DNA from 2 places in the Streptomyces sp. B8-7 genome. Region 1 is predicted to be linked to the other one. Evidence: predicted binding sites of a transcription regulator. Region 1 holds the regulator's gene; the other holds the start of a gene.
What was found. Region 1 encodes HspR, which represses chaperone genes until heat shock. Its sites were predicted from a motif close to TTGAGNNNNNNNNNCTCAA; they were not measured.
Positions count from the first base shown of each region.

Region 1 (14,396 bases):
GGTATCCACCGCTTTCCACCGGCCCCATGAACACCCGCGTGCAACAAGCTGAAGGTAGCGGCGGTGTTGACGCCCTGGGCATCCTGGGCGCGCCGGAACCACCCGCCGCCCGGGATGCCGCCGCCGTCTCCGCGCCACCCGCCCGGCCCCGCCGAGGACGCCCACGGGAGCGCCCCGGCGGGCCCCAGACCCCGGCAGAGTCCGAACGGAGAGGAACAGCGAACGTGATACGCGTGGGCATCCTCGGCCGTACGCCGCCGGAGCGCTCCCAGCTGCGCCGCGCCCTGGACGGGGACCGCGGGGTGCGGGTGGCCGGCGAGGGCCGCCCCGACCAGGCCGCGCATCTGGTGCGCGCGCTGCGCCCGCAGGTGCTGGTGTCCGGGCACGGCGGCCCCGAGGACGCGCTGGGCGCGCTGCGGGCCGACCCGGCGCCCGGACCGGCGCGGATCGTGGTGCTGGGCCGGCTGTCGGAGCACGCGACGCGTCTGCTGCTGCGGCAGGGCGTGCGCGGTGTGCTGCTGCGCGCCGACACGGCGGCGCATCTGACCTGGGCGGTACGGGCCGCCGCCGCGGGGAGCCTCGCGCTCGCGCCGGGTGCCGCCGGCTATGTGGTGGAGCCGTTCGTGCAGCCGGGCCGGCCGGCCGAGGAGGCGGCCGAGGCGCGCCGGCTGCTGGACGTGCTCAGCGTCCGCGAACGGGAGATCCTGGAACTGCTCGGCGAGGGCGCGTCCAACGCGGCGGTGGCCGCCCGGCTCGGCATCAGCGGCCACACCGTCAAGGACCACGTCCGCGCGATCTACACCAAACTGATGGTGCGCAACCGGATCCAGGCCGCCCACGTGCTGTGGCGGGCCCGGGTCCGGCCGGCCCCTGGCCCCCGTACGGTCCCCGGTCCTGGCCCCCGCACGGTCCCCGGTCCGGGCTCCCGCGCGGTCCCCGGTCCGGGCTACTTGAGGCCGATGGCGTCGCAGGCGGCCTTGAACTCGGCCGTGCAGATCTCCGACAGCTGGTAGATGCCGTCCTCGACGACGGTGTCGGCGATGTTGGCCCGGGTCAGCGCGACCACGCCGACCAGCTGGGCCGGGATGTCCTGCTGGGTGGGGCTGTCGACCTTGTCGCGGGTGAGCGCGTCGAACTGGATGTCGCGGCCCTGGACCCGGGCGACCGCCATCTCGGCGGCGGCCTCGGCCTCGGCCGGGTAGGACTTGTACACGCTCATGAACTGGTCGCCGGTGACGATCCGCTGCACGGCGTCGAGCTCCGCGTCCTGCCCGGTGATGGGCGGCAGCTCGGTGACACCCGCCGCCTGCAGCGCCTGGATGATGCCGCCGGCCATGGCGTCGTTGGCCGAGTAGACGGCCACGATGTTGCCCGCACCGATCTCGCCGATCGCCTCGGTCATGTTGGCCGTGGCGTTCTTGGGGTCCCAGTCCTTGGTGTCGTAGGTCTTGGCGACCGTCACCTTGCCGTTCAGCTCCGACAGGGCGCCGTTCTTGAACTGCTTGGCGTTGGGGTCGGTCGGCGAGCCGTTCATCATGACGATCTTGTCGGCGGAGTCGACGTCCGGGCCCAGCGCGTCCAGCAGGGTGCGCGCCTGGACCTCGCCGACCAGCTCGTTGTCGAAGGAGATGTACGCGTCGATCGGGCCCTCGGCCAGGCGGTCGTAGGCGATGACCGGGACTCCGGCGTCCTTGGCGCGCTGCACGGCACCGGCGATCGCGTGCGAGTCGACGGCGTCCAGCAGAACGACGTCGACACCGTCGGCGATCATTTTCTTGAGCTGGCCCTCCTGTTTGTCGGCATCCTGCTCGGCATTGGCATAGACCACTTGGCCCTTACCGCCGGTGAGATCGGCGACCTTGTCCTTGATGATCGGGTAGTCGAACTTCTCGTACCGCGAGTTGACCTTCTCCGGCAGAAGCAGCCCCACCTTGATGTCGCTGCCCTTGGTGGGGCTCGCTTCGCCGCTTTCCCCGGTCGCGTTGAGCACGCCGCAGCCGGCGAGCGAGAGGGTCAGCGCGGACGCGGCCGCGGACATGGCGATACGACGCATTCAGGGGCTCACTTCAGTGCGTTGCGGGCATGGGCGAAAACCACGCCCAGGTGACTGAAAATGCAACGCTTCGGCGCCGGTCACCGTCAAGACGTATCACTTAACGAGATGACAACATCGCCTTCCGTGCCCTGCGCCAGGACACCGCGGAATCCCCGCAGACCCTGCGCCCTTTCACCGGTCCCCGCTCGCGGAAAGGGGCCAAGTCCTCCGCTTCCGCAGCGATATGAGACCCGGCGGCGGCGCTCGCAGCACCCTCGCGACGCCCTCGCACCGACGACTTCCGGCCTGCCCGGCGTGCGCCCGGGGCCGTACGGGTCAGTCGGTGACCAATACGGCATTCCGCCGAAGTGAGGTGAAAGGGGCGCCGGTTGCGAAGCCGGGCGACCGCGCGGGCCCACGGGATCGGGGCCGGCCCAGCGTCCGCCGCGCTCTCCCCTGCGCGCCGCGCCCGCCGCCCGTGGGCACCCGCACCCGCGCCGGGCCGGGGCGGGGCGTGCGGATGTGCCGAGGGGCCCGGAGGTCTCTCGGCCTCCGGGCCCCTCGGCCGTGTCGCTGTGCCGCGCCGGTGCGCGGGCGGGTGTCAGTCGCCCTGCTGCTGGCGCTTGGGCCGCCAGACCACCAGGGCGCTGGTCTGCTGCACCTCCTGGTACGGCACCAGGTCGCGCCGGTAGGAGGCGTGGACGGCGGCTTCGCGCTGACGCATGGTCGCCGCGGCCCCGTCGAGGGCCGCCTCCAGTTCCGCGACCCGGGACCGGAGCGCGGCGACCTGGTTCTCCAGCTCGATGATGCGCTTGATGCCGGCCAGGTTGATGCCCTCGTCCTGCGACAACTGCTGCACCTGGCGGAGCAGTTCGATGTCGCGGGCCGAGTAGCGCCGGCCGCGCCCGGCCGCGCGGTCCGGGGAGACCAGGCCGAGGCGGTCGTACTGGCGCAGCGTCTGCGGGTGCAGGCCGGAGAGCTGGGCCGCCACCGAGATGACGTAGACCGGGGTCTCCTCGGTCAGTTCATACGGGTTGCGTCGACGCCCGTCCATCAGGCTCATGCTCCCTTCGCGGCCTCGAACAGCTCCGCCCGCGGGTCCTCGCCCGCGGTCGCCTCGCGATACGACTCCAGCGCGTCACGAGCCTTCCCCGACAGCTCCGCCGGAACACTCACCTCGACCGTGATCAGCAGATCACCGCGGGAGCCGTCCTTGCGGACCGCTCCCTTGCCGCGGGCGCGCATCGTGCGGCCGTTGGGGGTGCCCGCCGGCAGCTTGAGGGTGACGGCGGGGCCGCCCAGGGTGGGCACCCGCACCTCGCCGCCGAGCGCGGCCTCGGTGAACGTCACCGGCACGGTCACCGTCAGGTTGTCGCCCTTGCGGCCGAACACCGGGTGCTCGCCGACGTGCACGACGACGTACAGGTCGCCCGCCGGTCCGCCGCGCTCGCCGGGCGCTCCCTTGCCGCGCAGCCGGATCCGCTGCCCGTCCAGGACCCCGGCGGGGATGCGGACCTGCATGGTGCGCGAGGACTTGGCCCGGCCGCTGCCCCGGCAGACGTCGCAGGGGTTCTCGGCGATCAGGCCGCGCCCCTTGCAGTCCGGGCACGGGTCGGTGAGCGAGAAGCCCCCGCCGGAGCCGCGGGCCACCTGCCCGGTGCCGACGCAGGTCGGGCACACCCGGGGGGTGCCGTTCTTGTCGCCGGTGCCGGAACAGGCCTTGCACGGGGCCTGGGAGGACATCCGCAACGGGACCGTCGCGCCCTCGATGGCCTCGGTGAAACTGAGCGTGACCTCGGACTCGATGTCCTGGCCGCGTTTGGGCTGGGTGCGGGTGCCGGTGGCACCGCCCCGGTTGAACAGGCCCCCGAGAACGTCACCGAAGCCGCCGCCGAAGCCGCCGCCGCCCTGGGCGCCGCCTCCGCCGAGGAGGTCGCCCAGGTCGAAGTTGAACGAGCCGCCGCCCGCACCCGGCCCGGGGCGGAAGCCGCCGTTGCCGAACAGGGCGCGGGCCTCGTCGTACTCCTTGCGCTTCTTGGCGTCGCCGAGGATGTCGTTGGCCTCGGAGATCTCCTTGAAGCGCTCCTCGGCCTTGACGTTGCCCTTGTTGGCGTCCGGGTGGTACTCGCGGGCGAGCTTCCGGTACGCCTTCTTGATCTCGGCCTCGGTGGCGTCCTTGGGGACGCCGAGGACCTTGTAGTAGTCCTTCTCGATGAAGTCCTTGGTGCTCATCCCCGACGTCCCTCCTTCCGTCCGGTGTCTAGTCCGGTGTCTACGTCAGCCCTCCTCAGGGCCGTTGTCCTGGTCGTCGGGTGCCGCCGCGCCCTCCTCGGGCGAGTCGGCCTTGACGGTCTGCGCGCCCGGCTGCGGTTCGGCGACGGCCACCCGCGCGGGGCGGATGGTGCGCTCGCCGATGCGATACCCCGGCTGGAGGATCGCGACGCAGGTCGTCTCGGTGACGTCCGGCGCGTAGGAGTGCATCAGGGCTTCGTGGATCGTCGGGTCGAAGGGCTCGCCCTCCTTGCCGAACTGCTGCAGGCCCATCTTCGCGGCCACGGTCTCCAGCGACTCCCCGACGGACTTGAAGCCGCCGACGAGTTCGCCGTGCTCCCGCGCCCGCCCGATGTCGTCGAGCACGGGCAGGAGCTCGGTCAGGAGGTTCGCGATGGCGATCTCCTTGACCGCGATCCGGTCGCGCTCGACGCGGCGGCGGTAGTTCTGGTACTCGGCCTGGAGGCGCTGGAGGTCGGCGGTGCGCTCGCCGAGCGCGGTGCGCACCTGGTCCAGCTGGGCCACCAGACCCGCGTCTGCGCTTGCGTCCCCGGCCGGGGCCGCCCCCTCCGCCCGGGAGGAGTCGGCCTTCGGCTCGGCGTCGTCGGAGGTGGCGCCGGAGGGGACGTCGGGCTTCTCCTCGAAGCCCGGGGTCTCCTCCGTCACGCGGCACCGTCCTTGCGCTCGTCGTCGATGATCTCGGCGTCGACGACGTCGTCGTCGGCCCGGGCGTCACCGGCCTCGGCACCGCCGGCGGCACCGCCCGCCGCGGCCTGCCCGGCCTGGGCGTCGGCGTACATGGCCTGGCCCAGCTTCTGGGAGACCGCGGCGACCTTCTCCGTGGCGGAGCGGATCTCGGCGGTGTCCTCGCCCTTGAGCTTCTCCTTCAGCTCGGCGACGGCCGACTCGACCTCGGTCCGGATCTCGCCGGGGACCTTGTCCTCGTTGTCCTTGAGGAACTTCTCCGTCTGGTAGACGAGCTGCTCGCCCTGGTTGCGGGACTCGGCGGCCTCGCGGCGGGCGTGGTCCTCCTCCGCGTACTTCTCGGCCTCCTGGCGCATGCGGTCGACCTCGTCCTTCGGCAGCGAGGAGCCGCCGGTGACGGTCATCTTCTGCTCCTTGCCCGTGCCCAGGTCCTTGGCGGTCACGTGCATGATGCCGTTGGCGTCGATGTCGAAGGAGACCTCGATCTGCGGGACGCCGCGCGGCGCCGGCGGCAGACCGGTCAGCTCGAACATGCCGAGCTTCTTGTTGTAGGCCGCGATCTCGCGCTCGCCCTGGTAGACCTGGATCTGCACGGACGGCTGGTTGTCCTCGGCCGTCGTGAAGATCTCCGACCGCTTGGTCGGGATGGTCGTGTTGCGCTCGATGAGCTTGGTCATGATGCCGCCCTTGGTCTCGATGCCGAGGGACAGCGGGGTGACGTCGAGCAGCAGGACGTCCTTGACCTCGCCCTTGAGGACACCGGCCTGGAGCGAGGCGCCGATGGCGACGACCTCGTCCGGGTTCACACCCTTGTTGGCCTCCTTGCCGCCGGTCAGCTCCTTCACGAGCTCGGCGACGGCGGGCATCCGGGTGGAGCCGCCGACGAGGACGACGTGGTCGATCTCGTCGATGCTGACGCCGGCGTCCTTCATGACGTTGAAGAACGGGGTCTTGCAGCGCTCCAGCAGGTCCGCGGTCAGCTGCTGGAACTGGGCGCGGGTCAGCTTCTCGTCGAGGTGCAGGGGGCCCTCGGCGGAGGCGGTGATGTAGGGCAGGTTGATCGAGGTCTCGGTGGACGAGGACAGCTCGATCTTGGCCTTCTCGGCGGCCTCGCGGAGGCGCTGCAGGGCCATCTTGTCCTTGCTGAGGTCCACGCCGTGACCGGACTGGAACTGCTTGACCAGGTAGTCGACGACCCGCTGGTCCCAGTCGTCACCACCGAGGTGGTTGTCGCCGTTGGTGGCCTTCACCTCGACGACGCCGTCACCGATCTCCAGCAGGGACACGTCGAAGGTGCCGCCGCCGAGGTCGAAGACGAGAATCGTCTGGTCGTCCTTGTCGAGGCCGTACGCCAGCGCGGCGGCGGTCGGCTCGTTGACGATGCGCAGGACGTTCAGACCGGCGATCTCGCCGGCCTCCTTCGTCGCCTGGCGCTCGGAGTCGTTGAAGTACGCCGGGACGGTGATGACCGCGTCGGTCACCTTCTCGCCCAGGTAGGACTCCGCGTCCCGCTTCAGCTTCTGCAGGATGAACGCGGAGATCTGCTGCGGGTTGAAGTCCTTGCCGTCGAGCTGGATCTTCCAGTCGGTGCCCATGTGACGCTTCACGGAACGGATGGTCCGGTCCACGTTGGTCACCGCCTGACGCTTGGCGACCTCACCGACCAGCACCTCGCCGTTCTTCGCGAAGGCGACGACGGACGGCGTGGTCCGGGCACCCTCGGCGTTGGTGATGACGGTGGGCTCGCCGCCCTCCAGAACGCTGACGACGGAGTTAGTCGTGCCCAGGTCGATGCCGACCGCACGTGCCATGGTTGATTCCTCCAGCTGACTTGAGTGGAACGGACTCAAGTGTGCACCACACCCGGCGCGGGGTCAACAGACCTGAGCCGAAGCGACTCAAGTCTTATCCGTTCCTTGCACGCAAGGGCCCGCTGACCTGCACGGATGCCTCCCCGGCCGGCATCGGCACCCCGTCACCGCACTCCGGGACCGCGCCCCTCACGGACGACCCTCCGGCCGCTGCGGACGGCCCGGGGATCCGCGCGATCCGCGCCGTCCGTGCGGTCCGTGCGGTCCGTGCGGTCCGTGCGGTCCGCGAGGCCCTGCCGGATCGCCCGGCCAGCCCGGCCAGCCCGGCCAGTCCGGCCAGCCCGGATCGCGCCATCCGCGCCATCCGCGCCATCCGCGCCATCCGGGTGATCCGGGTGATCCGGGCGATCCGCGGCGCCGGCGGAGTCGGCCGGGGCGACGGCGACGGCGACGGCAGCGACTCCGGCGGAGGCGTCGGTCGCGAAGGTGACGAGTGGGGCGACGGGGGCCGCGACGGCGGTCGCGGCAGCACCGTCGACCGCGACAGCGCCGTCGACGGCGACCGCGACGGCAACCGCGACGACGACGGCGACCATGGCGACCGCGACGGCGACCATGGCGATCGCCACGACGACCGCGACGACGGGGGCACGGATCGCGACGCCGGCCGTCGCGGCGTGCGCCGCAGCAGTGCGAGGACCACCGCGAGGGCCACCCCTCCCACCCACAGCGCCGCCGCCGGCCGCAGCACCCCGGCGTGCACCAGCACGCCCACGAGCACCGCCGCCGCGGCCCCGCCCCCGACCACCGCGGTCACCCCGCGCGGGGCGAACCCGAGTCGCCGCAGCCGGTGCGCCAGATGGTCCGGCCCGCCGCGCAGCAGCGGACGCCCGGCCAGCCGCCGCGACGCCAGCACCAGCACCGCGTCCGCCGCCGCCACGGCGCTCAGCGGGAACAGCACCCCGGCGGAGGCCGTCACATCGCGCCCCGCGCACGTGAGCACGGCCGCGCCCGCCAGCAGGAACCCGGTGAACAGCGACCCGCACGCACCGAGGGAGATCCGGGCGGGCCGGCGCCCCTGCATCAGGAACCCGGCCAGGGCCGCCGCCAGCACGCACAACAGCACCGCGAGCCCGTCCATCAACTCCACCGCCGCGCACACCCCGACCCCCAGGGCGGTGACCACCCCGACCAGGCCGGCCAGCCCGTCGGCGTGGTCCAGCGCCCGGAAGGCCCCGCCGGCCGCCGTGATCCACAGCACCGCGAGCGCTCCGCCGGCCAGGCCGGTCTCCTCGTACGGCACGACGCACGCGGCCGCGGCCGCCGTACCGGCGAGCAGGAAGCGGGGGCGCAGCCGCCAGACGTCGGCGGCCAGCCCGAGCAGGGCGGCCGCCGCCCCGGCGGCGAGCAGCGCACCCGTCCCGGGCCCCAGGCGGGCGACCCCGGTCAGCTCCCCGACCGAGGCGAGCGCCACCGTGGCGAGCGCGACGGCGACTCCGCCGAGCAGCGGTACCGGCCGGGCCCGGCAGCGGCGGTCCAGCAGTCCGCGGCGCAGCGCGAGGACCCGCAGCAGACCTGCGAGGAGGGTGGCGAGGAGCAGGGCGGCGGTGGCGGCGGCGATCCCATAGAGCACGGAGCCAATTTAGAGGAATGTCATGATTTGGTATGAAAACTACGTCGAGTCGGCGCGCCGCCGGACACGGACGGACGGTGACACCCCGCGCGGAGCGCTCGGCCGGGCCGCGGAAGGGCGGGGCGTGCGCACGGATCCGGCCGCCGGAAGAGGTGCCGCGACCACTGAGGGCCGCCTCAGCGACGCAGATCACCGAGCGTCTGGCTACAGTGCGGCGAAGGATGCGGGTAGTCTCAGACGGACTGCATAAGTTACCGCTTAGTAATCTCGGTTAGCCATCTCAACGAAGAACCCCTCGCCGGTTCGAGGAGTCCCCATGCAACTCGCCGCGATCATCGTGTCGATGGTCCTCATGGCCGTCGGTTTCGCGCTGTTCGGCCGGGCCGTCCTGCAGATCGTCCGCTTCATGATGCTCGGCCAGCCGCTGCCCGCCGGGTCCCGGACCAACGACCCGGTGGCGCGCACCGTCACCGTGGTCAAGGAGTTCCTCGGCCACACGCGGATGAACCGCTGGGGCATCGTGGGCTTCGCGCACTGGTTCGTGGCGATCGGCTTCTACACGCTGCTGCTGACCATCGTGAACGCCACCGGTCAGCTCTTCCAGGCCGACTGGATCCTCCCGGTCATCGGCGACTGGGCCCCGTACAACGTCTTCGTCGAGTTCATCGGCACCATGACGGTGCTCGGCATCCTGGTCCTGATCGCCGTCCGGCAGCTGTCCCGCCCCGACAGGCCGGGCCGCAAGTCCCGCTTCGCGGGCTCCAACACCGGCCAGGCGTACTTCGTCGAGACGGTCATCCTCATCGTCGGTGTCTGCATCTTCATGCTGCACGCCCTCGAGGGTGCGATGCACCACGTGGAGGGCTACGAGGCCTCCTTCTTCCTCTCGTACCCGGTGGTCTCCTGGCTGGAGGGCATGGACCTCTCCACCCTCCAGAACCTCACCTACTTCTTCGCCGGGCTGAAGATCGCCACCTCCTTCATCTGGATGATCACGGTCTCCCTGAAGACCGACATGGGCGTCGCCTGGCACCGTTTCCTGGGCTTCCCGAACATCTGGTTCAAGCGGGATGCGGCGGGTGGTACGGCGTTGGGTGCGCTGCTGCCGATGACCAGTGGCGGCAGGGCGATCGACTTCGCCGATCCCGGTGAGGACGACGTGTTCGGCGTCTCCCAGGTCGAGCAGTTCTCCTGGAAGGGCCTGCTGGACTTCTCCACCTGCACCGAGTGCGGCCGCTGCCAGTCGCAGTGCCCCGCCTGGAACACCGGCAAGCCGCTCTCCCCCAAACTGCTGATCATGTCCCTGCGGGACAACGCCCACGCCAAGGCCCCCTACCTCCTCGCCGGCGGCGGCAGAACCACCGAAGGCGAGGAGAAAGCCACCCCACAGCAGCTGCAGAACGTCCCCGCCGCAGCCCTCACCGAAGCCGAACGCCCCCTGGTCGGCACCGCCCAGGACAACGGCGTCATCGACCCCGACGTCCTGTGGTCCTGCACCACCTGCGGCGCCTGCGTCGAACAGTGCCCCGTCGACATCGAGCACATCGACCACATCGTCGACATGCGCCGCTACCAGGTCATGATCGAATCAGCGTTCCCCTCCGAAGCCGGCACCATGCTCAAGAACCTGGAGAAGAAGGGCAACCCCTGGGGCCTGGCAAAGAAACAACGCCTGGAATGGCTCAAGGAACTCGACTTCGACGTCCCCGTCGTGGGCAAGGACATCGAGGACCTCACCGACGTCGAGTACCTCTACTGGGTCGGCTGCGCCGGCGCCCTCGAAGACCGCGCCAAGAAGACCACCAAGGCGTTCGCCGAACTCCTCCACATCGCCGGCGTGACGTTCGCCATCATGGGCGGCGACGAGAAATGCACCGGCGACTCCGCCCGCCGCCTGGGCAACGAACCCCTCTTCCAGGAACTCGGCACGCAGAACGTCACCGCCCTCAACACCGCCTTCGGCGAGGAGACCGACGACGACGGCAACATCACACCCGAGTCGAGGAAACCGAAGTCGGCCAAGAAGATCGTCGCCACCTGCCCCCACTGCCTCAACACCCTCGCCAACGAATACCCCCAGCTCGGCGGCGACTACGACGTCATCCACCACACCCAGCTGCTGCAACACCTCGTCGACGAAGGCCGCCTGGTCCCCCTCACCCCGGTCGAAGGCATCATCACCTACCACGACCCCTGCTACCTCGGCCGCCACAACAAGATCTACACACCCCCACGCGAGATCATCGCCAACGTCCCCGGCCTGCGCAACGAAGAGATGCACCGCCACAAGGAACGCGGCTTCTGCTGCGGCGCCGGCGGCGCCCGCATGTGGATGGAAGAACGCATCGGCAAACGCATCAACAACGAACGCGTCGACGAAGCCCTCTCCCTCAACCCCGACATCGTCTCCACCGCCTGCCCCTTCTGCCTCGTCATGCTCACCGACTCCGTCAACGGCAAGAAGAACGACGGCACCGCCAAGGACACCCTCCAAGTCCTCGACGTCGCCCAACTCCTCCTCACCTCCGTCACAACCCCCACCAACCCCACCGACCCCACCAACCCCACCGACACCCCCCACCCCGACCACCCCACCCCCCAACCCGTGCAGTGACCCCCACGGCTCCGGCGGCCTCCAGAGGTCCCGGAGCCCCCGGCGGCCACCGCAGCCCCCGAGGCCCGTACCGACGCCCCGCCCCGTCTCCGGGCCGGGGCGTCGCCGCGTACGGCCGACGGGCCCGCAGGGGCACGTACCGCACGCCGGGCCCCGGACGCGGCGGCCGCACACGGGTCTGTCGCCCGATTCGAACGCGTGCTTCACTGCTGTGTCGTTGTCGGTGCGGGTGGTGCGGGCGGGGCGGACGGTGGACCGGACAGTGGTCGGGACGGCGGGACGGACAGCGGAAACGGCGAGAACGGTGCGGACGGTGCGGACGGTGCGGACACCCACGACGGCCGGAACCCCGGACGCAGCCGCAACGACGAGCACGGCCGGAGCGACGAGTACCGCCGGAACGGCGAGCACAGCCGGAACGGCGGAGGCGGTGCGAACACCGCGGGCCGCGTCCGCACCGAGGCCGGTGGCGGCACCGGCAGCCCGCACGTCCACGGCGGCAGCCGCGCCCCGCACGTCCACAGCGCCAGCCGCGCCCCGCAGGCCCCTGACGGCATCGGCGCCCCGCAGGCCCCTGGCGGCAGCGACCCGCAGGCGCTTGACGGCGGCGGCGTCCGTCGGAGCCCTGCTCCTGCTGCCGGCCGCCTGTGGGCTCACCCCGGACGGCGGCGGCCGGCCCGCCTCCCCGCCGAGCACGGGCGTGAAGGCCGCCCAGGCACCCGCCCGGCTCCCGGTCCCGCACGGCGGGGGCAGCGACGTACCGGACGACTTCAACGGCGACGGCCACCGCGACCTCGTCCTCGACGACCTGGTCAAGGCACGCGCGCACAGCGACGACTCCGGCATCGGCATCGTCTACGGCGGCCCCCGCGGACTCGTGCCCGCCGCGCGGCAGTTGCTGAGCCCCGCCCGGAACGCGGCCCCGAGCGGCGGCGAGCTGCCCGCCCTGTTCGACGCGGAGGCACACTGCGACCTGGACGCCGACGGGTTCACCGACCTGGTCGTGTCCACCGACCCGCCCTACGACGGCCAGGGACGCCCCCCGGTGCCGCTGCAGATCCTGTTCGGGTCGCCCGAGGGCCTCGGCGGCCGCGCGGTCCCCCTGGTGATCCCCGACGCGGCGCGGGCCGGGAACGACTGGCCCGACCGGCCGGTGTGCGGCGACTTCGACGGGGACGGCCGCGACGACCTGGTCGTGCACGCCTCCGACCAGCAGGTGAGCTTCCTGCGCGGCCCGTTCGGCCGTACCGGTGCCCCGCACGCGGCGGGCGCGCCCGTGCACGTCCCGGGCAACGTGCCCACCGGCCCCGCCGCCGACGTCGACGGCGACGGCCGCGACGACCTCCTGGTACGCGCCGCCGAAGGCCGGGCCACGTCCGCGGTGGTGCTCGGCGGCCCCGACGGGCCCGCCGGGGCCGGCATCGCCCTGCCGGAGGGCCTGGACGTCGCCCTGGGGCGGTTCGGCCTCGGCCCGCGCCTGGACGCGGCGGTCGGCGGCATCGGCGAGACCTCCCTGCGCTACGACCTCCCGGCCGCCGCCTCCGGCACCCTCGCCGTCGGCGGCTCCCTGCTGGACAGTGCCGACTTCGACGGCGACGGACTGAGCGAACTCGTCTCCAGCGGCTCGGGCATCCGCGTCCTGCACGGACGTACGACGGGCCCGACCGCGGCGGACCTGGTGCGGGTCGAGCCCGCGGCGCCCGGCACCTCGCGGGTGCTGGCGGCCGCCGACTACGACGGCGACGGGCTGGCGGACCTGGTGGTGCGGACGTATCCCGGCGAGACGAAGGACACGGTGGCGGTGTATCCCGGCGTGCGGGACGGGGTGGTCGCCCGGTCGCCGGCGGTGTCCTTCTCCACGGCCGCCTTCCTGGCCGGCTGAGCGCCGGGCCGCCACGCGCCGGGAGCGGCCGGGCCCCTAGGGGCCCGGCCCTGGGTGTGGCAGGGGACGACGGCGGGGGCCGTGGCCATGACCCGTACGGGTGAGCCGTAAGGGATGTCACAGGTCGGCAGCAAAGCCCGGCACCGGAGGCCGGGTCCGGCACGTCACTCTCCGGGACCAGGTACGTTCGAAGGCGTGGCTGGATTCAGGATCGGACGCGGCGGCCGGGACGACCGCGCCCCGCACGCGCGACCGCAACACTCCCCGTACGGACGGCAGGCGCCGCAGGGCCCGCCGTACGGCGGTGCCTCGCAGGGCCCGTCGTACGGCTACCCCCCGGCGCAACAGCCGTACCCGCAGCCGCAGGCGCGGCAGCAGGGCGGGCCGGGCGGCGACTGGGGGAACCACGGCGAGCCGGAGTACTTCGGCGCGGGACACGACCCGTACGGCCCGGCCGGCGGCCAGGACCCCTACGCGGCGAACAACCCGGGCCACACCCAGGCGTTCTCGGTCGACGACCCGTACAGCCAGGGCGAGACGTACCAGGCGGGTTCCACCGCCCCGGCCGGTCCGGTCGGCCCGCGGCTGCCCTGGAAGGCGCTGCTGCGCGGCATCGTCCTGGAGCCCGGCCAGACCTTCCTCCAGATGCGCGACTACGCGATGTGGGGCCCCGCCCTGATCGTGTCGTTCCTCTACGGACTGCTCGCCGTGTTCGGCTTCGACGACGCCCGCGAGGACGCCATCAACGCGACGCTGTCCAACGCCGTGCCGATCGTGCTGACGACCGCGGTGGCGATGGTGCTGAGCGCGTTCGTGCTGGGAGTGGTCACGCACACGATGGCCCGCCAGCTCGGCGGCGACGGCGCGTGGCAGCCCACGGTCGGCCTCTCCATGCTGATCATGTCGCTGACGGACGCGCCCCGGCTGGTGCTCGCCATGTTCGCCGGCGGCGACGCGACGTTCGTGCAGGTGGTCGGCTGGGTCACCTGGATCGCCGGTGGCGCCCTGCTCACCCTGATGGTCAGCCGCTCCCACGACCTGCCCTGGCCGAAGGCCCTCGGCGCCTCCGCGATCCAGTTGGTCGCCCTGCTGTCGATCGTCAAGCTGGGCACCTTCTGACCCGACCCCCCGGACACACAGGGCCCCGGCGCAGCCGGGGCCCTCGGCGTTCGAGGCGCCGGGCAGGGCGCCGGGGCGCGCCGCTCGGGTATCGGGGCCGGGGCCGGGGCGCGCCGCTCGGGTATCGGGGCCGGGGCCGGGGCGCGCCGCTCAGGCGTCGAGCACCTGGCCCTCACGCCTGACCACGGGCGGCAGAACGCTCCACGGGAAGTTGATCCAGTCGTCGGTGCGCTTCCAGACGTACTCGCACTTCACCAGGGACTGGGACTTCTCGTAGATCACGGCGGAGCGGACCTCGGCGACGTGGTCGAGGCAGAAGTCGTGCA
Region 1 is NZ_JBYRRL010000004.1:460,674-475,069, forward strand. It holds gene AC5K6T_RS21940 (helix-turn-helix transcriptional regulator) at 225-1,013, shown strand; gene AC5K6T_RS21945 (sugar ABC transporter substrate-binding protein) at 947-2,053, opposite strand; gene AC5K6T_RS21950 (heat shock protein transcriptional repressor HspR) at 2,637-3,089, opposite strand; gene dnaJ (molecular chaperone DnaJ) at 3,095-4,267, opposite strand; gene grpE (nucleotide exchange factor GrpE) at 4,313-4,972, opposite strand; gene dnaK (molecular chaperone DnaK) at 4,969-6,822, opposite strand; partial or broken gene AC5K6T_RS21970 (MraY family glycosyltransferase) at 7,472-8,455, opposite strand; gene AC5K6T_RS21975 (heterodisulfide reductase-related iron-sulfur binding cluster) at 8,772-11,069, shown strand; gene AC5K6T_RS21980 (FG-GAP repeat domain-containing protein) at 11,668-12,951, shown strand; gene AC5K6T_RS21985 (Yip1 family protein) at 13,066-14,070, shown strand; gene AC5K6T_RS21990 (phosphoribosyltransferase) at 14,221-14,396, opposite strand, start outside.

Region 2 (14,396 bases), on a different contig from region 1:
ACGAGGCCGAGCGGGCCACCGAGGCCTACAACGCCGCCGACGAGCAGCTCGGGCGGCAGCGCGCCGAGGTCGCCCGGCTCGATGCCGAACTCGCCCGCACCCGCCTGTCCCTGCACGACAGCAGGGGCGCCGCCGGACGACTGGCCCGCCAGCAGTACCAGTCCAGCTCGGCCATCTCACCGTACGTCCGGCTGCTGCTGGCCCGTGATCCGCAGCACGCGCTCGACCAGGGCCGTGTCATCGGCCGGCTCGCCCGGGGCCGCGCCGAGACCGTCGGCCGCCTCACCGGCACCGAACGCCGGGCCGAGCGGCTGGCCCGCGAGGCGCGCAGGGCCCTGGACCGCCGGCTCTCCCTGGCGGGCGAGCGCAGGAAGCGCCACGAGGAGGTGGACCGCCGGCTGGCGGAGGTCGAGCGGCTGCTGGCGTCGCTCACGGCGCGGCAGCTGTCCGCCGTGGCCGCGGCCGAGAAGGACGGCATCGACCGGGCCCAGCGCGAGGTGATGGCCGCGCCGGGCGCCCCCGCCGCCTCGCCGGAGTCCACCCCGGCGGGCGACCGGGCCCTGCGCTACGCCGTGCAGCAGGTCGGCAAGCCCTACGCCTGGGGCGCAGAGGGCCCGCGCAGCTACGACTGCTCGGGCCTGACCTCGCAGGCCTGGGCCGCCGCGGGCACGCCCATCCCGCGCACCAGCCAGGAGCAGTGGGCCCGCCTCCCGCACGTCCCGCTGGCCGGGCTGCGCCCCGGCGACCTGGTGGTCTACCACCCCGAGGCCACACATGTCGCCCTCTACCTGGGCGAGGGCATGATCGTGCACGCGCCGCGGACCGGGGAGTCGGTGACCGTGGCCCCGATCGCGTCCCTGCCGATCCTCGGCGCGGTCCGCCCCGGGGCCGGCCCCGGCAGCAGTCCCGGGGCCGGATCCGAGGCGGGTCCCGGGGTGCCCGGCCCGTCGTCCGGCTGAGGGGACCGCGGCTCAGGGGGCGAGGGAGCCCAGATAGGCCTCCGCCTTCTCCGGGTCGAAGAAGAAGTTCTCGAAGTCCGCCGGGTCGTCGAAGCCGTTGGCGATGCGCTGGGCCACGGCGGGGAGCGGGCCGCCCGCCCCGATGAGGTTCAGCACGTGCTCCGGCGGCGGCGCGAGCATCGCGTTGGTCCACTTCACGACGTGCTGGGCGGTGGCCCAGTACCGGTCGAACGTCGCCTGCATCCAGGCCGCGTCGAACTCCTGGTCCCCGTGTTCGAGGATCGCGTCGAGGTAGGCGGCCGCGCACTTGGACGCGGAGTTGGAGCCCTGGCCGGTGATCGGGTCGTTCGCGACGACCACGTCGGCGACCCCGAGCACCAGTCCACCGCCGGGCAGCCGCCCGATCGGGTTGCGCACGGTCGGCGCGTAGCGCCCGGCGAGGGTGCCGCCGGCGTCGGTCAGTTCGACCCCGGTCGCGCGCGCGTACTCCCAGGGCAGGAACCTCTCCATCAGCTCCAGGGTCAGCGAGAGGTGCTCCCTGGGGTCCTTGACGCCCTGGAAGACGTCCACCGGGCCGCCGGGCACGCCCTCCCAGAACAGGATGTCGGCCCGTCCGGAGGTGGTGAGGGTGGGCATCACGAACAGTTCGCCCACGCCGGGGACGAGGTTGCAGCGCACCGCGTCGAAGTCGGGGTGTTCCGGGCGCGGTCCGAGCCCGTGCACGTAGGCGACCGCGAGGGCCCGCTGCGGCTCGGCGTACGGGGAGCGCGAGGCGTCCCGGCCGAACATCCCGACCAGTTCGCCCTTGCCCGCGGAGACCAGGACGAGGTCGTAGGCGCGGGCGAAGTAGTCCAGGTCGGAGACGGCCGCGCCGTGGATGACGAGCTGGCCGCCGCGCTGGGCGAAGGCGTCCATCCAGCCGGCCATCTTCAGCCGCTGGTCCACGGACTGGGCGTAGCCGTCGAGCCGGCCGACCCAGTCCACCGCGCGCTGCGCCTCGGGGCCGGCGACGGACACGCCGAGACCCTCGATCCTCGGAGCCTGGGACTCCCAGAAGTTCAGCTTCAGGTCGCGCTCGTGCTGGAGCGCCGTGTGGAACATGCACTGGGTCGACATGACCCGGCCGGAGCGGATCTCGTCCGCGGTCCGGTTGGACATCAGGGTGACCTCGTACCCGTGCGACTGGAGGCCGAGGGCGAGCTGGAGACCGGACTGGCCGGCTCCGACGACGAGTATCTTCCGCATGCGGGTGCTGCTCCTAGGAGAGGGACTTCTCGGGGGGCCGAAGGCGGTTGTCCGGGCCTGCCGTCCGGGGGCTGCCCTCCGGGCTGCCCGGGAAGGGGTCCGCAGGCCGCCCGGGAGGCCGCTCCCGGGGTGCTCCGGGGTGCTCCGGGCTGCCCGCCCGGGGCTGCTCGGGGCTGCTCGGGGCTACTCGGGCGTTTCGTCGAGGGCGTGGCCCACCAGGGCCAGAAGGGTCTCGATCGCCGAGACCCTGCGCCGGGCGTCCATGATCATCACGGGGACGTGCGCGGGGACGGTGAGCGCCTCCCGGACGTCCTCCGGTTCGAACCGCTCGGTGCCGTCGAAGTGGTTGACGGCGACGACGTAGGGCATGCCGCAGCTCTCGAAGTAGTCGAGAACGGGGAAGCAGTCCTTCAGCCGGCGCGTGTCGGCCAGCACGACGGCGCCGATCGCGCCGCGCACCAGGTCGTCCCACATGAACCAGAACCGCTGCTGGCCGGGCGTGCCGAACAGGTAGAGCACCAGGTCGTCGTCGAGGGTGATGCGGCCGAAGTCCATCGCCACGGTGGTGGTGAGCTTGCCCGGGGTGGCGGTGAGGTCGTCGGTGTCCTCGCTCGCCTCGGTCATCAGCGCCTCCGTCTGCAGGGGCGTGATCTCCGAGACGGCGGAGACGAGGGTGGTCTTGCCGACGCCGAAGCCGCCGGCCACCACTATCTTCGTGGCGATGGGCGCACGGGTGCGGTCCGTCTGCCAGGCCTTCAGGTCCTCGTCGGCTTCGACGAGCGGGGTGACGCCCAAGGAGGAGGCGGCGTCAGAGACGACGGAGTCCACTCAGCACCCTTTCGAGCAGTGCCCGGTCCGGCCGGCCGGTGCCGTGGCCGGTGCCGGTGCCGTACACGCGGATCTTTCCCTGGTCCGCCAGGTCGCTCAGCAGCACGCGGACGACACCGAGCGGCATCTTCAGCAGCGCGGCGATCTCGGCCACCGTGCGCATCCGGCGGCACAGTTCGACGATGGCGCGCATCTCCGGCATGACCCGGCTGCTCGGGGCGGGGCCGCCGCCCAGCACGGGGGCGGCGCTCCCGGCCAGCTCCCGGCGCTCCTGGGGCCCTTCCAGGGCGGCCGTGCTGGCGACGAACGTCTCCACCAGGAGCACATGGCCGAAGCGGGTGCGGCCGCCGGTGAGCGAGTAGGGGCGGACCCGGGCCGGTTTGCGGTCGCCGCCGCGCACCGGGAGGCGTTTGCGCGCGGCGTCGGTCATCGGTCGCTCCCCGCGGTCTCGGTCTCCAGGGACCGGCGCAGTTCGCTGCGGAGTTCGGGGGTCAGCACATGGCCGGCCCGGCCGACGAAGAGCGCCATGTGGTACGCCACCACGCTCATGTCGCAGTCCGCGGAGCCGTGCACACCGAGCAGGGAGCCGTCGCTGATGGACATCACGAACAGGCTGCCCTCCTCCATCGCGACCATGGTGTGCCGGACGCCGCCGAACTCCAGCAGGCGGGCGGCGCCCACGGTCAGGCTGCCGATCCCGGAGACGACGGTGGCCAGGTCGGCGGAGGAGCCGCGAGGGCCGGCCGGCCGGCCCTCGGACGCCTCGCGGGCGGCCTCGATCCTCCCCGGGTCGGAGGAGAGGAGCAGCAGGCCGTCGGAGGAGACCACGGCGACGGAGAGGAGGCCGGGCACCTCCTCGACCAGGTTGGTCAGCAGCCAGTGCAGATTGCGTGCCTCACTGCTCAGACCGAAGGTACTGGGCGCGGTCAACTGCTTGCCTCCTCGGCTGTGCCCCCCGTGGATTCATCGGCTGGTGCATGTGCTTCTCGTGCGGGTCCTGCGGCAGGCGTGCGGGTGCGCGCGGTGTGCTCGGCGAGCTCCGCCGCCACCTCGCGGTGGCCGGCCTCCGCCCCCCGGCGGAAGCCGCCCAGCCTGCGGCGCAGTGCCTCGGCGTCCACGGACGCCTCGCGCCGGCGCGGGGCCTGGGCCGGAGCGGTGATCTTCGGGGTGCGCTTGGGGAGGCCCTTGTCGGTGAGCCGCTCGTCCTGGTCGTCGGACGGCGGGCCGACGGGCACCGGGCGGTCGGACGGCGGGCCGGCGGGCACCGGGCCGTCGGGCACCGGATGGCCGGACGCCGCGCCGTCGGGCACCCGGCCGTGCTCGGCGGGCTCCTGCGGCGCCGGGTCCGGGAGCAGCAGCTCCATGGTCGTCTCGGAGAGGGTCTCGGACCGGGGGGCGGACTCAACGGAGTCCCGCGGCGGCGGCACCTGGACGAAGCCCTGCGTGTACGGCGGTACGGCGGACCCGGAGACGGCCCCGCCGGGTGCCGCGGCGGCCGGTGCGGCAGCATCGGATGAGGCAGCACCGGATGAGGCAGTCCCGGGAACGCCGGCACCGGGCAGGCCGGGCTCCCCCGCGCCCTGCCCCGGTACGGCGGGTCCGGACCGGGCGGCCGCCTCGTGTGCGGCCTGCTCCGGTGCGCCCGGCTCCCGCACGGCCTGCTCCCGCACGGCCTGCTGCGGTACGCCCGACTCCCGTGCGGCCTGCTCCGGTGCGCCCGACTCCCGTACGGCCTGCTCCGGTGCGCCCGACTCCCGTACGGCCTGCTCCGCGGCGCGGACCAGCGGGTCGGTGCCGTCGGCCGGACGGCCCGGCAGGAGGTTGGAGTTGGCCTCGGCGTCGGCGCCCGGCAGCGAGAAGGAGAGACTGCCGCCGGACGCGGGGTCGCCGGCCGGGACGGCGGCCTGGGGCGCGGCGGCGAGCAGTGCCGTCGGGACGACGACCACGGCGGCGATCCCGCCCTGCTTCTGCTCGCGCAGCTGCACCCGTGCGCCGTGCCGGTGGGCGAGGCGGGCGACGACGTACAGGCCGAGGCCCAGACCGTCCTCGCCCTCCTGGTCGTAGGGGGTGTCCGGGTCGAAGTCGGCGAGGCGGGAGTTGAGCCGGGTCAGGCGCTCGCCGGCCATGCCGATGCCCTCGTCCTGGACGGAGAGCATCACCTCGCCGTTCTCCAGCAGCCAGGCGGAGACCTCGACGGGCAGGTCGGGCGGGGAGAACGAGGTGGCGTTCTCCATGAGTTCGGCCAGCAGGTGGCTGAGGTCGTCCGCGGCGAAGCCCGCCACGTGCGCGTGCGGGGGCAGCGCGGCGATGCGGACACGTTCGTAGCGCTCGATCTCGCTGACCGCGGCGCGGACCACGTCGACGAGCGGGACGGGGTGCGCGCTCTGCTGGACGTGCTCGGTGCCGGCGAGGACGAGAAGGTTCTCGCTGTGCCGCCGCATGACGGTGGCGAAGTGGTCCAGCTTGAACAGGGTGGCGAGCCGTTCGGGGTCCTGCTCGCGCTCCTCCAGCCCTTCGATGACGGAGAGTTGCCGCTCGACGAGGCCGAGGGTGCGCAGGGCGAGACTGACGAAGGTGGAGCCGATGCTGGTGCGCAGCCGCTCCAGTTCCGCCGCGGAACCCGCCAGCTCGGTGCGCAGTTCCTCGCGGGCGTCGGCCATCCTCTGCCGCTCGCCGACGAGGTGCCGGCGGTCGGCCTCCAGGGTGGCGAGGCGCTCGTGCAGCGCCACGGCCTGCGCGTGCAGGGTGTTGACGGAGCGGACGACCTGGGCGAACTCGTCGTTGCGGCCGGTGAACCTCACCGGCTCCTCGGCGGCCGGCTCCGCCGCCTCGGCGAGGCGCTGGGAGCCCAGGCGGAGCACCGCGAGGGGGCGGGTGAGGGTGCGGGCCAGCGCGGTGGCGACACCGACGGTGAGCAGCACCAGGGCGCCCAGGACCGCGAAGCGGATCTCCAGTGCGGTGACGTCGTCGTCGCGGAGCTGGGCGAGGTCGCGGACGCGCTGGTTGTAGAGGGCGGACTCCACGCCGCGCATGGTCTCGATCCGGGCGGACAGGGCGGCGTCCAGCTTCTCGCGGCTGGTGCCGAGTTCGTCCTCGGTGAGGGTGGGCGCGTCGGTGAGGGCGGCGAGGTACTTCTCGGCGGCGTTCACCTCGGGGCCGGTGACGGTGGAGTCGTAGGAGGTGCGGGCCTTGCCGGTGCCGGTGTCGCGGAAGTCGGCGAGGGCGGCGTCCGAGCGGAGCCGGGCCTGCTGGGCGGCGGCGGTCAGGGCGTCGCGCTGCTCGGCGTCGGCGTCGGAGGTCTCGGTCGTCTCGACGGGCAGGCCGGTGAAGGGGTCGGTCACGGTCCGCGTGGTGCGCGGCACGTCGAGCGCGGCGAGCAGCAGGCCGCGCGTGGAGGCGGCCTGCTGGACGGCGGCGTCGAGTTCGGCGAGGCCGTAGGCGCCGGAGCCGGCCCGGGGCGGAAGCTGCTCGGCGAGGTCCTCGGCGAGGCGGTGCAGCTCGGCGATGGCGGCGGAGTACGTCTCGTGCGTTTCGAGAGCACTGCTCTTGCCGGTGAGCGCCGCTCTGCGCAGCCCCGCTATGCCGTCGAGGTCCTCCCGCAGGGCGACCGGGGTGCCGGGGTCGGCGCGCAGTTCCTCGACCTGGCGGTCGACCCGGGCGCCGCGCTCCTGCGAGGGCGCCTTGTCCCCCGGGCGTCCGGCGGCGACGAAGGAGGTGACCTCGTCGCGTTCGTCGGCGAGCGAGTGGGCGAGGGTGAGTGCTTCCCTGGTCTGCTCGGCCAGGGTCACCAGGTCCTGGGTGTCCTTCAGCTGCGTCGAGGCGGCGAGCACGGAGGGGGCACCCGCCGCGGCGACCGCGGCCGCGACGACGGCCACGGCGACGATCAGCCGGTTGCGTACATGGGTGGGCCGCCCCTTGCCGACCGGGCTGCCGGGCTGCTGCTGCGGGCCCTCGTCGGGAGCCGTCTGCCTGCCTGTGCGCCGAGGCCGCGTCTTCTGCACCGGTGCTCGCATTCCTGTACTCGTGTACTCATGGGCCCGGGTGACGCTCCGTCCATCGGTGCAACTGGTGCGCACACACCGGGTTACGGCTACCAGACCCTCCCAGTGCCGGTGGGCAGTGGTCGCGCATCACCAGACCCGCCACCCGAAGGAGTGAACATCGGGAGGGAGTTGGCGGGCAAGTTCCCCCGGCCGGTCCGACAGGGGTGCGCGGCGGGCCGGTTGGACGTGGACGGCGGGCTTTGGCAGGATTCGCCGCCACGGGTCGTCGGAGTGCGATAATCCGGTCCAAACCCGGCGCCCGGCCCGCGCCGGTGCGCCGGCCCCGGTGTGCATGGGGGCCTTCGGCGAAGGACGTGAAGGGGTCGTGCAGACTGGCCGGATGCGAACGGAAGTTGTCTCGGAACCCGGCGACCCGGCCCGCCCCAACGAGGACTTCGCCGGCGTCGGCACACCCGTCTGCGGCAAGGGCGGTTCGGTGGTGGTGCTGGACGGGGTGACGCCGCCGAAGGGCGACACCGGGTGTCTGCATTCCGTCCCCTGGTACGTGGCGCGGCTGGGTGGCGCGCTGACCGAACTGACCGTTTCCCGCACGGATGTTCCGCTCACCGGGGTGCTCGCGCGGGCCATCGCCCGTACCGCCGGGGCCCATGCGCAAACCTGTGACCTTTCTCACCCCCGCACACCTCAGGCCACGGTGGTCCTGGCCCGCTGGGACGCGAGGACGCTGGAGTATCTGGTGCTCTCGGACTCGGCGCTGCTGCTGGAGTCGCCCGACGGCGCGGTCACCCCGGTGCTGGACGACCGGCTCGACCGCCTGCCGCGCGGACTGCTGGTCTCGGACGAGGTCGCCGACGCCAGGGCCCGCAACAAGGAGGGCGGATTCTTCACGGCGGCCGCCGACCCCGCGGTGGCCTCACGCGCTGTGACGGGCAGCGTGCCGCTCGCCGGGGTCCGGGCCCTGGCCGCGCTGACGGACGGGGCGGCCCGCTGGGCGGAGACGTTTCGCGAGGGCGACTGGGCGGACCTGCTCGGCCGCCTGCGCAAGGACGGCGCACGGGCCCTGGTGGAGCGGGTGCGCGAGCTGGAGGGGGCGGACGCGGAGCGGCGGGCCTTTCTGGGCCGCAGCAAGACCCACGACGACGCGACGGTGGTGTTCGCGGACCTGTGAGCCCCGGCCCGCTCCGGCACCGCGCGGAGGCGGTCGCCTACCGCTCCATGCCGCGGTTGAGCTGCTGGAGCAGCCGGGCGAGTTCGGCGACCTCGTGGCGGTCCCAGTGGGCGAGCTTGCTGACGTAGCGGGCGCGGCGGGCGTCGCGGACGCGGCCGACGCGGGAGCGGCCCTCGCCGGTGAGGTGGACGAGCCAGGCGCGGCCGTCGAGGGGGTCGGGTTCGCGGGCGACGAGGCCCAGCTCCTCCAGGGCCCGCAGCTGCCGGGACATGGTGGCCTTGCCGACGCCGACGTAGGCGGCGAGGTCGGTGGCGCGCTGGGCTCCGCTCTCGTCGAGGCGCACGAGCAGGCCGTACGCGGAGGACTCCAGGTCGGGGTGGACCTCGCGGGCCATCTCGCCCTGGTTGGCGCGGGCCCGGCGCAGGAACACCGTCAGCTCGCGCTCCAGGGCCAGGAACTCCTGGTCCACACCACGGGGCGACGTGTCGGATTCGCCCGGCTGTGCGCCGCCGTTCGCGTGCTCGTGCACGTCAGCACCCCTGCTTCGGTTCCGCGGTCCTGAAGGTTTCCGCCACGGCGGGACATCGCCGCGGCTCGCTCAGTATTTCGCAGGGCCGGGCCGGCCGCGTCATGCGCAGGGCCGTCCCCGGGCGGGGGCTGCGTGCGGCGCTTGTGCGCACCGCCGCTCACCGCCTGCCGGAGGCCTGCGGCCCCGGCCGGTTCCACGGGGTGCCGCGGCCGGGTGCGGCGAGGGGCCGGGCCGCACCCGGCCGCGGCGAGGGCCCGGGTCTCCCTCACGGAACCCGGGCCCTCGCCCTGCTCCCGCGGGCGTCCGTCACGCCGCCGCGGGAACCTCGGGCGTCGCGTGGCCGGCGGCCGGGGCGAGCGCCAGCTCCAGGACCTGACGGACGTCGGTCACGGCGTGCACGTCGAGCCTGTCGAGCACCTCGGCCGGGACGTCGTCGAGGTCGGCCTCGTTGCGCTTGGGGATGACGACGGTGGTCACACCCGCGCGGTGGGCGGCGAGGAGCTTCTGCTTCACTCCGCCGATGGGCAGCACCCGGCCGGTGAGGGAGACCTCGCCGGTCATCGCCACGTCGGTGCGGACCAGTCGGCCGGACAGCAGCGAGGCGAGGGCCGTGGTCATGGTGATGCCCGCGCTCGGGCCGTCCTTGGGGACCGCGCCCGCAGGGAAGTGGATGTGCACGCCGCGGTCCTTGAGGTCACCGACGGGCAGTTCCAGTTCGGCGCCGTGGGAGCGGAGGAAGGACAGGGCGATCTGCGCCGACTCCTTCATGACGTCGCCGAGCTGGCCGGTCAGGGTGAGCCCGGACGCGCCCGTCTCCGGGTCGGCCAGGGAGGCCTCGACGAACAGCACGTCCCCGCCCGCGCCGGTGACGGCGAGCCCGGTGGCCACGCCGGGCACGGCGGTGCGGCGCTCGGCCGGGTCCTGGGCGGACTCGGGCACGTGGTGGGGACGCCCGATCAGGGCGCGCAGGTCCTCGTCCCGGACGGTGCAGGGCAGCTCCCGCTCGCCCAGCTCGTGCTGTGCGGCGATCTTGCGGAGCAGGCGGGCCACGGACCGCTCCAGGTTGCGCACGCCCGCCTCGCGCGTGTACTCGCCGGCCAGCCTGCGCAGCGCGCTCTCGTCGAGCGTGACCTCGCCCTCGCCGAGACCGGCCCGCTCCAGCTGGCGCGGCAGGAGGTGGTCGCGGGCGATGACGACCTTCTCGTCCTCGGTGTAGCCGTCGAGGCGGACCAGCTCCATCCGGTCCAGCAGGGCCTCGGGGATGGCTTCCAGGACATTGGCCGTGGCCAGGAAGACGACGTCGGACAGGTCCAGTTCCACCTCCAGGTAGTGGTCCCGGAACGTGTGGTTCTGGGCGGGGTCGAGCACCTCCAGCAGGGCCGCGGCGGGATCGCCGCGGAAGTCGGACCCGACCTTGTCGATCTCGTCGAGCAGGACGACCGGGTTCATCGAGCCGGCCTCCTTGACGGCACGTACGATCCGGCCCGGCAGCGCGCCGACGTAGGTGCGCCGGTGGCCGCGGATCTCGGCCTCGTCGCGCACGCCGCCGAGGGCGACGCGGACGAACCTGCGGCCCATGGCGCGGGCGACGGACTCGCCGAGCGAGGTCTTGCCGACACCGGGCGGCCCGACGAGGGCGAGCACGGCACCGCCGCGCCGCCCGCCGACGACGCCCAGGCCCCGGTCCGTACGCCGCTTGCGCACGGCCAGGTACTCGGTGATGCGCTCCTTCACGTCGTCCAGGCCGGCGTGCTCGGCGTCGAGGACGGCCTGGGCACCGCGGATGTCGTAGGCGTCCTCGGTGCGGACGTTCCACGGCAGTTCCAGGACCGTGTCGAGCCAGGTGCGGATCCAGGCCCCCTCGGGCGACTGGTCGCTGGACCGCTCCAGCTTGTCGACCTCCTTCAGGGCCGCCTCGCGGACCTTCCCGGGCAGGTCGGCGGCCTCGACGCGGGCACGGTAGTCGTCGGACTCCTCGGCGGGGTCGGTACCGCTCTCCCCGTTCAGCTCGCGCAGTTCCTTGCGGACGGCCTCCAGCTGGCGGCGCAGCAGGAACTCGCGCTGCTGCTTGTCGACGCCCTCCTGGACGTCCTTGGCGATGGTCTCGGCGACCTCCTGCTCGGCGAGGTGGTCGCGGAGCTGGCGGGCGGCCAGCCTCAGCCGGGCGACCGGGTCGGCGGTCTCCAGCAGTTCGAGTTTCTGCTCGGTGGTGAGGAAGGGCGAGTATCCGGAGTTGTCGGCCAGCGCGGCGACGTCGTCGATGGCCTGCACACGGTCGACGACCTGCCAGGCACCCCGCTTCTTCAGCCAGGCCGTGGCCAGCGCCTTGTACTCGGTGACGAGCTCGGCGACACCGCCGGGCAGCGGTTCGGGCACCTCCTCGGCGACACGGGTCCCCTCGACCCAGAGCGCCCGGCCGGGCCCGGTCGTACCGGCGCCGATCCTCACCCGGGCGCGGCCGCGGATGAGCGCGCCCGGGTCGCCGTCGGCGAGGCGGCCGACCTGCTCCACGGTGCCGAGCACACCGGTGCCCGCGTACGTGCCGTCGATCCGCGGCACGAGCAGCACCCGGGGCTTGCCGGACTCGCTGCGGGCGGCGGCCTGGGCGGCCTCCACCGCGGCCCGTACGTCCGTGTCGTTGAGGTCCAGCGGTACCACCATCCCGGGCAGCACGACCTCGTCGTCGAGCGGCAGCACAGGCAGAGCGGACGGTGTGAACGCCGTGGACTCAGCAGCCATGATCTCCCCTTCGGCAGTCAAGTTGAGCTACACCGACTCAATGCAGAGCTTCCCCGCAATGTTCCCCGGAGCCCGTTCGCTCTCAGCGATCACCGTGCGGCCACCCGACCGGGAGGTCCTCCACGGCCCGACGGCCGGGACCACCGCCCGGACGGACGGGGAGCCCGCCACGGCGGCGAGGGGACGTGCCGGGGCCCGCAGCAGCCGGCGACACCCCCTCCCGCGCCCCGGCCCACCCCACCGCCGGCCCGAGGACGGACACCCCCGGACACCCCGGGCGGCCCCGCCCCACGAGAAGCGCGGGGGCCGCGGCACACCCGCACCCACCCGCCGCCGGCAGGCCGCCACAGGGGCGCGCGGAACCGCGCACCGCCGCAGGGCGCGCGGAACCGCGCGAGGACCGCAGCGCACCCGCGCCCACCCACCGAGGCCGGTCCCCCACGCAGGCACGAGCGCCGTGCCGGCACACCGCCCCGCAGGCCCCCCGAAAGGGGGCGCGGCCAACCGCGCGGACCTCCCGGCACACCCGCACCCGGCCGCCCGCCGGGACCACCACCGCGGCGCGGGGCTGCCCGGATCCCCCGCCCCGCCACCCCACCCGGGTGAACTCCAGTTCCCCGCACCCCGGTTGTTCACCCCCGCCGCCCGGCAAATCAGGCAGCCGTTCCGTCAGGAAGCTGCCACGATGGCCCGATGCCCCCGACCCACGACGCCTTCCACGCCCCACCCGGCTCCGGAGCCGGCCCCGGCCCCGAGCCGGAGCCCCAGGTGCTCGACCGCCGCGAGGGCCCCCACGGCGAGACCGTCCTGCGCCGCCACGGGAGTTTGCTCCAGATCATCGTCAACGGCTGCTTCCTGATGGACACCTCCGACGGCCGCTCGGAGCGCCGTCTCGTGGACGCCGCGCTGGCCGCCCTCACCCCCCGCCCGGCACCGCACGTGCTGCTGGGCGGCCTGGGCGTGGGCTTCTCGCTCGCACACGCCGCGGCGAACCCCCGCTGGGGCCGCATCACCGTGGTCGAGCGGGAGCGCGCCGTCATCGACTGGCACCGCCGGGGCCCCCTCGCGTCCGTGTCCGAGCAGGCCCTGCGGGACCCGCGCACCGAGGTGGTCGAGGCGGACCTGGTCACGCACCTGCGCGAGACGTCCGCGCGGTACGACGCGCTCTGCCTGGACGTCGACAACGGCCCCGGCTGGACGGTGACGGAGGGCAACGCGACCCTGTACTCGATCACCGGACTGACAGGCTGCGCACGGGTGTTGACGCCGGACGGCGTACTGGCCGTCTGGTCGGCCCGGCCTTCGGGGGCTTTCGAGGAAACCTTGCGGAATGCCGGATTCCGGCATGTGCGTACCGAAGAGATCCCGGTTGCCCGGGGCGTTCCGGACGTCGTCCACCTCGGCGTCCGGCCTGGATAGCAAAGCCTTGGTGACTCCCCGTACGCTGCAACCCTGACGCCGATCATTCAAGCGTCAATCGCAGACATGGGATCACCCCACGGATTCCGGAAAGCACACTTCAGGGGCGGGCGATGGAGCAGACACACACCTCGCACAACAACGGCACGGCCACGGCCTCGCAGGGCGCTCAGCGCAGAGTGCTGGTGGTCGAGGACGACGCGACGATCGTCGACGCCATCGCGGCCCGCCTGCGCGCGGAGGGGTTCCTCGTGCAAACCGCGGGCGACGGACCGTCCGCGGTCGACACGGCGGAGGCCTGGCAGCCGGACCTGCTGATCCTCGACATCATGCTGCCGGGCTTCGACGGCCTGGAGGTCTGCCGCCGGGTCCAGGCGCAGCGCCCGGTGCCGGTGCTGATGCTCACGGCACGTGACGACGAGACGGACATGCTGGTCGGGCTGGGCGTCGGCGCGGACGACTACATGACGAAGCCGTTCTCGATGCGGGAGCTGGCGGCGCGGGTGCACGTGCTGCTGCGCCGGGTGGAGCGGGCGACGCTGGCCGCGGCGACCCCGAGGAGCGGCATTCTGCGGCTGGGCGAGCTGGAGATCGACCACGCCCAGCGCAGGGTGCGGGTGCGCGGTGACGACGTGCATCTGACGCCGACGGAGTTCGACCTGCTGGTGTGCCTGGCGAACACGCCGCGGGCGGTGCTGTCGCGGGAGCAGCTGCTGGCGGAGGTGTGGGACTGGGCGGACGCGTCGGGGACGCGGACGGTGGACAGCCACATCAAGGCGCTGCGGCGGAAGATCGGCGCCGAGCGGATCCGTACGGTCCACGGTGTGGGCTACGCGCTGGAGACGCCGGCGTCGTGAGCGGGGGGCGGCCGGCCGCGCGGAGAGGCCCCGGGGACCCCTGGGGCGGCGTACGCCCGTTCTCGATCAAGACGAAGCTGGGCGCGCTGGTCGTCATCTCGGTGCTGATCACGACGGGGCTGTCGGTGATCGCGGTGCACACGAAGACGGAGCTGCGCTTCATCACGGTCTTCTCGATGATCGCGACCTTGCTGATCACGCAGTTCGTGGCGCACTCGCTGACGGCCCCGCTGGACGAGATGAACCTGGTCGCGCGGTCGATCTCGTACGGCGACTACACCCGCCGGGTGCGGGAGAACCGGCGGGACGAGCTGGGCGACCTGGCGCAGACCATCAATGTGATGGCCGACGAGCTGGAGACCCAGGACCGGCAGCGCAAGGAGCTGGTGGCGAACGTCTCGCACGAGCTGCGGACGCCGATCGCGGGCCTGCGGGCGGTGCTGGAGAACATCGTCGACGGGGTCACGCAGGCGGACCCGGAGACGATGCGGACGGCGCTGCGCCAGACGGAGCGGCTGGGCCGGCTGGTGGAGACGCTGCTGGACCTGTCGCGCCTGGACAACGGTGTGGTGCCGCTGAAGACGCGGCGTTTCGAGGTGTGGCCGTACCTGTCGGGGGTGCTGAAGGAGGCCGGCATGGTGGCCTCCG
Region 2 is NZ_JBYRRL010000005.1:486,883-501,278, reverse strand. It holds gene AC5K6T_RS26405 (C40 family peptidase) at 1-959, shown strand, start outside; gene AC5K6T_RS26400 (styrene monooxygenase/indole monooxygenase family protein) at 972-2,204, opposite strand; gene AC5K6T_RS26395 (GTP-binding protein) at 2,388-3,032, opposite strand; gene AC5K6T_RS26390 (DUF742 domain-containing protein) at 3,013-3,462, opposite strand; gene AC5K6T_RS26385 (roadblock/LC7 domain-containing protein) at 3,459-3,962, opposite strand; gene AC5K6T_RS26380 (sensor histidine kinase) at 3,959-7,033, opposite strand; gene AC5K6T_RS26375 (hypothetical protein) at 7,416-8,204, shown strand; gene AC5K6T_RS26370 (MarR family winged helix-turn-helix transcriptional regulator) at 8,242-8,733, opposite strand; gene lon (endopeptidase La) at 9,040-11,472, opposite strand; gene AC5K6T_RS26360 (spermine/spermidine synthase domain-containing protein) at 12,166-12,891, shown strand; gene AC5K6T_RS26355 (response regulator transcription factor) at 13,005-13,748, shown strand; gene AC5K6T_RS26350 (HAMP domain-containing sensor histidine kinase) at 13,745-14,396, shown strand, end outside.
Region 2: a site for HspR is predicted at 11,495-11,513, ahead of lon (endopeptidase La). Genes of this name have one in related genera too.